4 regions of the Bradyrhizobium sp. NBAIM01 genome follow, and region 1 is predicted to be linked to each of the others. Evidence: predicted binding sites of a transcription regulator. Region 1 holds the regulator's gene; each other region holds the start of a gene.
The links. Region 1 encodes LexA, which represses DNA repair genes until DNA is damaged. Its sites were predicted from a motif close to TGTTCNNNNTGTGTTCNG; they were not measured.
Positions count from the first base shown of each region.

Region 2: I6F31_RS21860 (single-stranded DNA-binding protein) is a predicted target of LexA. The motif match lies at 1,100-1,117, and genes of this name have one in related genera.
Region 3: I6F31_RS27640 (PA0069 family radical SAM protein) is a predicted target of LexA. The motif match lies at 949-966, and genes of this name have one in related genera.
Region 4: recA (recombinase RecA) is a predicted target of LexA. The motif match lies at 1,312-1,329, and genes of this name have one in related genera.

Region 1 covers NZ_JADYVU010000006.1:210,171-212,371, reverse strand. Annotated here, with positions in the region: gene glp (gephyrin-like molybdotransferase Glp) at 1-709, shown strand, start outside; gene lexA (transcriptional repressor LexA) at 886-1,587, shown strand; gene I6F31_RS21310 (hypothetical protein) at 1,973-2,201, shown strand, end outside.
Region 2 covers NZ_JADYVU010000006.1:323,307-325,507, forward strand. Annotated here, with positions in the region: gene I6F31_RS21855 (outer membrane beta-barrel protein) at 52-834, opposite strand; gene I6F31_RS21860 (single-stranded DNA-binding protein) at 1,272-1,766, shown strand; gene I6F31_RS21865 (low molecular weight protein tyrosine phosphatase family protein) at 1,784-2,113, opposite strand.
Region 3 covers NZ_JADYVU010000010.1:152,160-154,360, reverse strand. Annotated here, with positions in the region: gene I6F31_RS27645 (phosphoketolase family protein) at 1-777, opposite strand, end outside; gene I6F31_RS27640 (PA0069 family radical SAM protein) at 988-2,151, shown strand; gene I6F31_RS27635 (VOC family protein) at 2,176-2,201, shown strand, end outside.
Region 4 covers NZ_JADYVU010000003.1:480,996-483,196, reverse strand. Annotated here, with positions in the region: gene I6F31_RS13075 (hypothetical protein) at 1-27, opposite strand, end outside; gene recA (recombinase RecA) at 132-1,220, opposite strand; gene I6F31_RS13065 (hypothetical protein) at 1,974-2,174, shown strand.

The DNA.
Region 1 (2,201 bases):
CGCCATCATCCGCCGCCCGAGGGTTGCCGTTCTCGCCACCGGCGACGAGCTCGTGATGCCGGGCACCACGCCTGGTCGCGGCCAGATCGTCTATTCCAACGGCTATGCCCTGCATGCGCTCGCCCGCAGCGAGGGCGCCGAGACCATCGACCTCGGAATTGCCGCCGATACACTGGAGGCGACGTCCGCCGGCATCCGCCGCGCGCGCGAGAGCGGCGCCGACATCCTGATCACGACCGGCGGTGCCTCGGTCGGCGACCACGACCTGGTCCAGCAGGCGCTCAAGGGCGAAGGCATCGCGATGGCGTTCTGGAAGATCGCGATCCGGCCGGGCAAGCCGATGATGCACGGTCGGATAGGCGCGATGCGCGTGATTGGCCTGCCCGGCAATCCCGTGTCGTCCTACGTGTGCGCCTTCCTGTTCATGGTCCCCTTGATTCGCGCCCTGTCGGGCCGTTCAGCGATTCATCATCGGCGCGAGCGCGCCGTGCTGGGCTGCGATCTCGCCGCCAACGACCAGCGCGAGGACTATCTGCGTGCGCGGCTGGAGGAGCGCGACGACGGCACGCGCGTCGCCCTTCCGGTCAGCCATCAGGACTCCTCCCTTCTTGCGAATCTCGCTGCGGCACAGGTACTTCTGGTGCGCGCACCGTTCGCGCCGAAGGCCGAGGCCGGCACGCCTTGCGAGGTGCTCCGGCTGCCCGTCTGAGCCGCCCAGCCACACGCATTCCGCGAGCTTGGCCGCGTTCACCATAAATTAAGCAGTTGCGGAACACATATCGAACATATAGTGTCCGTTCATGATTTGTTTCGAGGATGTAGCGGCTTAGTGCCGGCTTCATCGTGTCGGAATCGAACGACATCAACCGGGGGACTTTGGTCGAGATGTTGACGCGCAAACAATACGAGCTTCTGCGGTTCATCAGCGAACGTCTGAAGGAAAGCGGCGTGCCGCCGTCCTTCGACGAGATGAAGGATGCGCTCGACCTGCGCTCGAAGTCAGGCATCCATCGCCTGATCACTGCGCTCGAGGAGCGCGGCTTCATTCGCCGCCTGCCCAACCGCGCCCGTGCCATCGAGGTGATCAAGCTGCCCGAGCTCCAGGCCGCCGCCGGCAATCGCCGTGGCTTCACCCCGAGCGTGATCGAGGGCAATCTCGGCAAGGTGCGCGCGAGCTCCAGCCCGCCCGCGGACGAGGGCGAGCGCCCCGTCGCGGTGCCCGTGATGGGCCGCATCGCCGCCGGCACGCCGATCGAGGCGCTGCAGACCCGCAGCCATACCATCAGCGTGCCGCCGGACATGCTCGGCTCGGGCGAGCACTACGCGCTCGAAGTGCGCGGCGATTCGATGGTCGAGGCCGGCATCCTCGACGGCGACATGGCGCTGATCCAGCGCAACGAGACCGCAAATACCGGCGACATCGTGGTGGCATTGATCGACGACGAGGAGGCCACGCTCAAGCGCTTCCGCCGCCGCGGCGCCTCGATCGCGCTCGAGCCCGCCAATGCCGCCTACGAGGTCCGCATTCTTCCGCCGAACCGCGTGAAGATCCAGGGCAAGCTGATCGGGCTTTACCGGAAGTACTGATACGGGAAACATCAAGCGCCGCGCGCGTTTCGATCGGCATCGGCGATCCAGGATCGGAGCGGATACTTGTCCGCTCCGGCTGGACGGTTTCTCTGGTTCTGCGCCGGCTGTCCGGTCCATCTTCCCGCGCGACATTCCCCCGCGCAGGCGCGCAGCCATTTCTGCTTCGCCGGTAGAGTTGTGCCGGCAGTGCTGATAGCTCCGGCCGAATGCAAGGACGCGAGGTTTGTTCCTATCGAATCCGGGAAAGATAATGTGATCGCGCGCTGCGGACGCGAGCCGCAGATTTGCCCATAACCGAGCAGAGCGTTGTATGCTTCCACTCTGATAGAGGCCTGCGCCTCGAAAGAGACGCGGGTCGCTATCCCAGCATGAGGAGCACCCGATGTGTGACTACAGCCTGCATGCCGTCGCGACGCGCCCCGCCGAAGTCGGCGAGACGATCGTCACGACAACCTTCCGCGGCACCTCGACGCGCGGTTTCGCTTCCGAAGCCGATCCCTCCGTCGCGGTCTGTCTGCTGCCGGGGACGGAGCTCGCTTTCGCCGACAACGTCCGCTACGACAACCGCTGGATCTGGACGCGCACCGTGAACTCTCGCGTCGGCAAGTTCG
Region 2 (2,201 bases), 110 kb from region 1:
AAGGGCCGGCGCTGGGGCCGGCCCTTCGTTTCGCTCACGATAGGTGGGATATCAGTACCTCGCGACCAACGGGCCGCCGAAGCGATAATTCAGGCGGACTAGACCCATGTCGACGTCCTGACTGATGCGATCGCTCCCGAAGGCAACGCCCGCAGGCGTCGTGAAGGCGATCGTACGGTCGCCGAGGAAGATGTGGTTGTACTCGACGCCGAGCGTCCAGTTCGGAGCAAATCCGAATTCCAGGCCGGCGCCAACGGTGCCGCCCCAGCGGGTCTCGCGAGCCGACGCCAGCAGCGTGCCGGCGCCAGGCGTGCCAGGCGCGGCATAGACGTCGTACTTGTCCCCGACTACGGCGGCGCCGCCCTTCACATAGAGCAGCACGTTGTTCCAGGCATAACCGACCTGGCCCGTGATCAGGCCAAAAGCATCGATGTGAGAGCGGTTACGATCACCGGTGACCAAAGCGCTTCCAGGGAAGAGGAGGCTGACGTTGTCCCCCGAGAAGTCAGCCCAGTTGCCCTGGCCCTCGAGGCCGAACACCCAATTGGCCGACTGCCAGCGGTAGCCGATCTGACCACCGACCGTGCCGCCGGTCGCATCGTGACAGCCTTCAGCCACCAGAACGCCCGTGACCGGGGTCACGAAGTCCCAGCACTTGCGGCTCGTGCCGCCGCCGCCGTTGACGCCGATGTAGAAGCCGCTCCAGTCGTAAACCGCGGCGACCGCCGGGGCCGGAGCCTTGGTGTAGGGACGCGCAGCCATATCCGCCGCGCTTGCCGGAGCCGACAGCCCCAATGCCATTGCACAGATTACGCCGAAAAGAATCTTATTCATTGCAGTCTCCCCAAGTTTCGTCCGCTTCATGAAAGTCCCTGAAGCGGCTGATCAGACGCGACACCCATATGAATCAATTCCAAGGCAAAGGTAGCCTAAGGAAAGGGCAGAGTCCGTCTCCGGAAAGCCACACTCGCCAGACTATTGACAGGTTCCATCTTGATGAATGTTAAGAGTTTTTTCCTATTCAAGGGAACTCGAAAAGGTTCCATTCGGGGCTGACGTTTTTCGCGGCACGCGGGAAAATGTCTGCCCGCCCATGATGAAGAACAAATCTGGAACAAACGTGCGCGCGATGCTATATGTGGGGATAACCTTGGGGGTGGCAGGCTGATCGGTGTCCGCAAGCGTATAGGGTCGCCCTAGCGGGCGCAGAGGAACGCGGGCAGCGGATTCGCCCTTTTGAAATTCAGTGGCATTCGGAGTGGAGAGCGGCGATGGCGGGAAGCGTCAACAAGGTCATTCTGGTTGGAAATCTCGGCAAGGATCCCGAAATCCGCCGCACCCAGGACGGGCGGCCGATCGCGAATTTGAGCATCGCGACCTCGGAGACCTGGCGCGACAAGAACACCGGCGAGCGCAAGGAGAAGACCGAGTGGCATCGCGTCGTGATCTTCTCTGAGCCGCTTTGCAAGATCGTCGAACAGTATCTGAAGAAGGGCGCAAAGGTTTACATCGAAGGCGCGCTCCAGACCCGCAAGTACACCGACCAGAGCGGCGTCGAGAAATACTCGACCGAGGTCGTGCTGCAGGGCTTCAACTCAACGCTGACGATGCTGGACGGCCGCGGTGGCGGCGGCGGAGGTGGCAGCTTCGGCGACGAGCCGGGCGGCGACTTCGGCTCCTCCGGACCCGTCAGCAGCGCGCCGCGCCGTCCCGTTGCCGCCGGCGGCGGCCGCAACAGCGACATGGACGACGATATCCCGTTCTAGGACTTGGGAAGAGGCGGCTAGTCTCGGCGCAGATAACGGCCGACTCGGTTTTCAAGGATCCGCACCAGGACAGGATCCATGAATTCATAGTCGTCCGGAATGTCGAGACAGATGACCCGCTTGTTGTTCAAGCTGGACCGGAATTTCCGGTTCAGCTTGGTCCGGTGGGTCTTTTCCATGACGAAGATGACGTCGGCCCATTCAATCTGCTCGGCGGACAGCAAGACGTCCGCGCCGTTCGAAATGCCGGCCGAGTCGGTCTCGATCCCCGGCCAGGTCGAAAACACCTGCTCGGCGGTAGGGCTGCGGAGGCGATTGGCGCTGCAGACGAAAAGGACGTTGGTCACTTTGCCGCTCTCGGAGACGATCGGGCAGGTATCGGCGGGAATGATTGGTCGGTGCTTCTCGGGCGGGCTTCCGAGAGTTCCTGCTACA
Region 3 (2,201 bases), on a different contig from region 1:
GAATGCAACGTCGAGCGCATCGGCCATGGCCTGGTGCATCAATTTGGGATGGTCGCCGCTGACGAACAGCGGCTCGTGGCCGAACCCGCGGAAAAGGTCGCGGATCTCCGCGTCCTGCATCCGCCCAAGCACGGTCGGGTTGGCGATCTTGTAGCCGTTGAGATGCAGGATCGGCAGCACCGCCCCGTCATGGGCAGGGTTCAGGAACTTGTTGGAGTGCCAGGACGCAGCGAGCGGGCCGGTCTCGGCCTCGCCGTCGCCGACCACGCAGGCGACAATCAAATCCGGGTTGTCGAATGCGGCGCCATAGGCGTGCACCAGCGCATAGCCGAGCTCGCCGCCTTCGTGAATCGAGCCCGGCGTTTCCGGCGCGGCGTGGCTCGGGATGCCGCCGGGGAAGGAGAACTGCCGAAACAGCTTGCGCAATCCGTCCGCGTCGCGCGCAATATCGGGATAGATCTCGCTGTAGCTGCCTTCGAGATAAGTGTTGGCGACCATGCCCGGACCGCCATGGCCGGGACCGCAGACATAGATCACGCTGACATCGAGCGCCCGGATGACGCGGTTGAGATGGGCGTAGATGAAGTTCAGGCCCGGCGTCGTGCCCCAATGACCCAGCAGACGCGGCTTGATGTGCTCGGGCCGCAGCGGCTCGCGCAGCAGCGGATTGTCGAGCAGGTAGATTTGCCCGACCGAGAGGTAGTTGGCGGCGCGCCAATAGCGATCGAGCAGATCGAGGTCGCTGCTCGCTTCGGCCGTTTTTTGTTGGATTGTCATGTTCCTGCCGACCTTCACTTCGCGATCGTCACCAACCCGGTTCCGGGGCGATCGATCCGTCGGGCATGAAACGGGATGGTCGTGACGGCTGTGTTGCGTGAGGTCAAAGGCAGGCGCGCGAAGTTTGGGCAGCTCTACTGTGCATGGGGTTGTTTTCACGTTTTTGATTTGTGTTCTTGATTTGTTCCTATGTCGTGCTATCTTGGCTGCATGAGTCCAGCATCCTCTCATGCTCTCAAGCACCCGCCGGTCACGGCGCCCTCCGAGCCGGCGGGTGCGCCTTCAGATTTCCCCGAGCTTGGCGTCGCCATCGACCGCGCGCGACGGCGAGGGCGGGGCGCGCAGTCCAACGCCAGCGGCCGTTACGAGGCCGAGGCGCGGGTCGCTTTCGACGACGGCTGGCAGAGCCTCGACGAGCTGCCGCCGTTCAAGACGAGTGTCGCCGTCGACACCTCGCGCAAGGTGATCACACGCAACGATTCCCCCGACATCGGTTTCGACCGCTCGATCAATCCCTATCGCGGCTGCGAGCACGGCTGCGTCTATTGCTTCGCGCGGCCGACCCACGCCTATCTCGGCCTGTCGCCGGGGCTCGACTTCGAGTCAAAACTGTTCGTGAAGCCCGAGGCGCCTTCGCTGCTCGAGAAGGAGCTTGCGGCTCCCGGCTACGAGCCGCGGATGATCGCGATCGGCACCAACACCGATCCCTACCAGCCGATCGAGCGCGAGCGCAAAATCATGCGCGGCATTTTGGAAGTGCTGGAGCGCGCAGGGCATCCCGTCGGCATCGTCACCAAGTCGGCGCTGGTGCTGCGCGACATCGACATTCTCCAGCGGATGGCCAAGCGCAACCTCGCCAAGGTCGCGATCTCGGTCACCTCGCTCGATCCGAAGCTGGCGCGCACGATGGAGCCGCGGGCCTCGACGCCGCCGAAACGGCTGGAGGCGCTGAAGCAGCTCTCGGACGCCGGCATTCCCACCACGGTGATGGTCGCGCCCGTGATCCCTGCGCTGAACGATTCCGAGATCGAGCGCATCCTCGACGCCGCCGCCCATGCCGGGGTCAAGGAGGCTGCCTATGTGCTGCTGCGGCTGCCACTGGAGGTGCGCGATCTCTTCCGCGAATGGCTGATGGCGAACTATCCGGACCGCTATCGTCACGTCTTCACCCTGATCCGCGACATGCGGGGCGGGCGCGACTACGACGCCAAATGGGGCGAGCGGATGAAGGGCACCGGACCGATGGCTTGGACCATCGGCCGCCGCTTCGAGATCGCCTGCGAGAGGCTCGGCCTCAACAAGCGGCGCTCCAAGCTGACCATTGATCACTTTGCGCGGCCGAAGCGGAACGGTGATCAGCTCAGCCTGTTTTGAGCGGACACATGCAAGAGGTGTCGCATGCTCAAGGAACTCGCGGTGCCGGT
Region 4 (2,201 bases), on a different contig from region 1:
CCAGCCAGTCAAGATCAGCCGCTTCATCGCACCACCTGATCAACGCGACGCAAAACGAAACGGGCACCGAAGACGTCGGCAACTCAACGTCCTCAGTGCCCGCTCCTCGCGAAAAATTTTCGCGTTAGGTCTTACTCGTCCGCCGGCTCCTCGCCGTCGGCGTCGCGCTCCGGCGTGCCGGCCAGAATCTGCTCGGCGATCAAACCGGAATTCTGGCGGATCGCGGTCTCGATCTTGGCGGTGATGTCGGGGTTGCCCTTGAGGAACGCTTTGGCGTTCTCGCGGCCCTGGCCGAGGCGCTGGCTGTCATAGGAGAACCAGGCGCCGGACTTCTCGACGATACCGGCCTTGACGCCGAGATCGAGGATCTCGCCCATCTTGGAGACGCCCTCGCCGTACATGATGTCGAACTCGACCTGCTTGAAGGGCGGGGCCAGCTTGTTCTTGACCACCTTGACGCGCGTGGTGTTGCCGACCACCTCGTCGCGCTCCTTGATCGCGCCGATGCGGCGGATGTCGAGGCGGACGGAGGCGTAGAATTTCAGCGCATTGCCGCCGGTGGTGGTTTCCGGCGAGCCGTACATCACACCGATCTTCATGCGGATCTGGTTGATGAAGATCACCATGGTGTTGGACTTGTTGATGGAGGCCGTCAGCTTGCGCAGCGCCTGGCTCATCAACCGCGCTTGAAGTCCCGGCAGCGCATCGCCCATCTCGCCTTCGAGCTCGGCCTTCGGCACCAGCGCCGCCACCGAATCGACCACGAGAACGTCGACGGCGCCCGAGCGCACCAGGGTGTCGCAAATCTCCAGCGCCTGCTCGCCGGTGTCGGGCTGCGAGATCAGGAGCTCGTCGATGTTGACGCCGAGCTTGCGGGCATAGACCGGATCGAGCGCGTGCTCGGCGTCGATGAAGGCGCAGATGCCGCCCTTCTTCTGCGCTTCCGCCACCGTATGCAGCGCCAGCGTGGTCTTGCCCGAGGATTCCGGCCCGTAGATCTCGACGATGCGTCCCTTGGGCAGGCCGCCGATGCCGAGCGCGATATCGAGCCCGAGCGACCCGGAGGACACCGCCTCGATGTCCATGGAGCGGTCGTTCTTGCCGAGCTTCATCACCGAGCCCTTGCCGAACTGCCGCTCGATCTGGGAGAGCGCGGCGGCCAGAGCTTTACTCTTGTCCATGGAAGATCCTTCGACGATACGCAGGGCAGTTGCGGACATTGGGTCGTGCTCCTTATGGCGAGGATTCGCGTGAGGGACAAACGGTTGCGAGGCAGCTCGGCGATAAAAGCAATGTACCCCATTTGTTCTCAGTTCGCAATATGTTCTTTTGCGGGTTTTCCCCTTTGCCCTAATTTCCCTCAGCAGTGTCAAAGCGGCGGCCTGTCCTGAACACATTCCCAGCCGGTTAGCGTCAGGCGCTCGGTACCGCGGAAACAATTCGGCTTCGTCAACAAGACGAAAGCCAAACCCGATGCGATGGAAATCAAAATGGCCCAGCCAATCCGCTTCAAGGGGAGAATTCTCTAACTGTTCTAATCTGTCTCTGCGGGTGTCCTAATTAGGACAGCCCCAAGGGTTTTTGTCTTGCCGACTGGACCAGAAGACCACAGAGCTGTTCGAAACAGCTTCATGAACCATGGCTGCGCGTCCGCGTTGCCGCGGCATGCATCGCCTATGGTATTTCGTGGCCTTCCTCGCCGTCACCGCAACCTCATTCGGTGCCCTGGTGGCAAGTTCCTGGGATGACCGGAGGCCGCCTCGTCTGGCGGCCTCTTTCGGTTGATAAATCAACCTCTGACAAACCAGCCATGCTGGATCGTCACGCTCCCCGCTTTGCTCTGCGTGCACAACTGAACAGACGCGGATCCATTTCCGGATCCTAATGCATCATCACCGCGCGGACCCCGGCCACTATCGGTGATGAGAACGCTCACCTCGCGCTCCCGCCTCATCGCACGGAAAGAGCGCGCCATGTTCAAGCGACGACGTTTCAAGCAGCAACTGACCCTTCAGGACCGGCTGTCCGCATGGGTGAAGCAGGTCCGCGAGCAGGCGTCCAAGCTACCTCCCGGGCCGGAGCGGGACGCGCTGCTCAAGAAGGCGCGCCAGGCCGACGTTGCCAATCATCTGAACGATTGGGTCAAATCGCCGGGGCTGCAGCCGCCGGAATAGTCGCCTACGCCGGGTTCCTCGACGCGA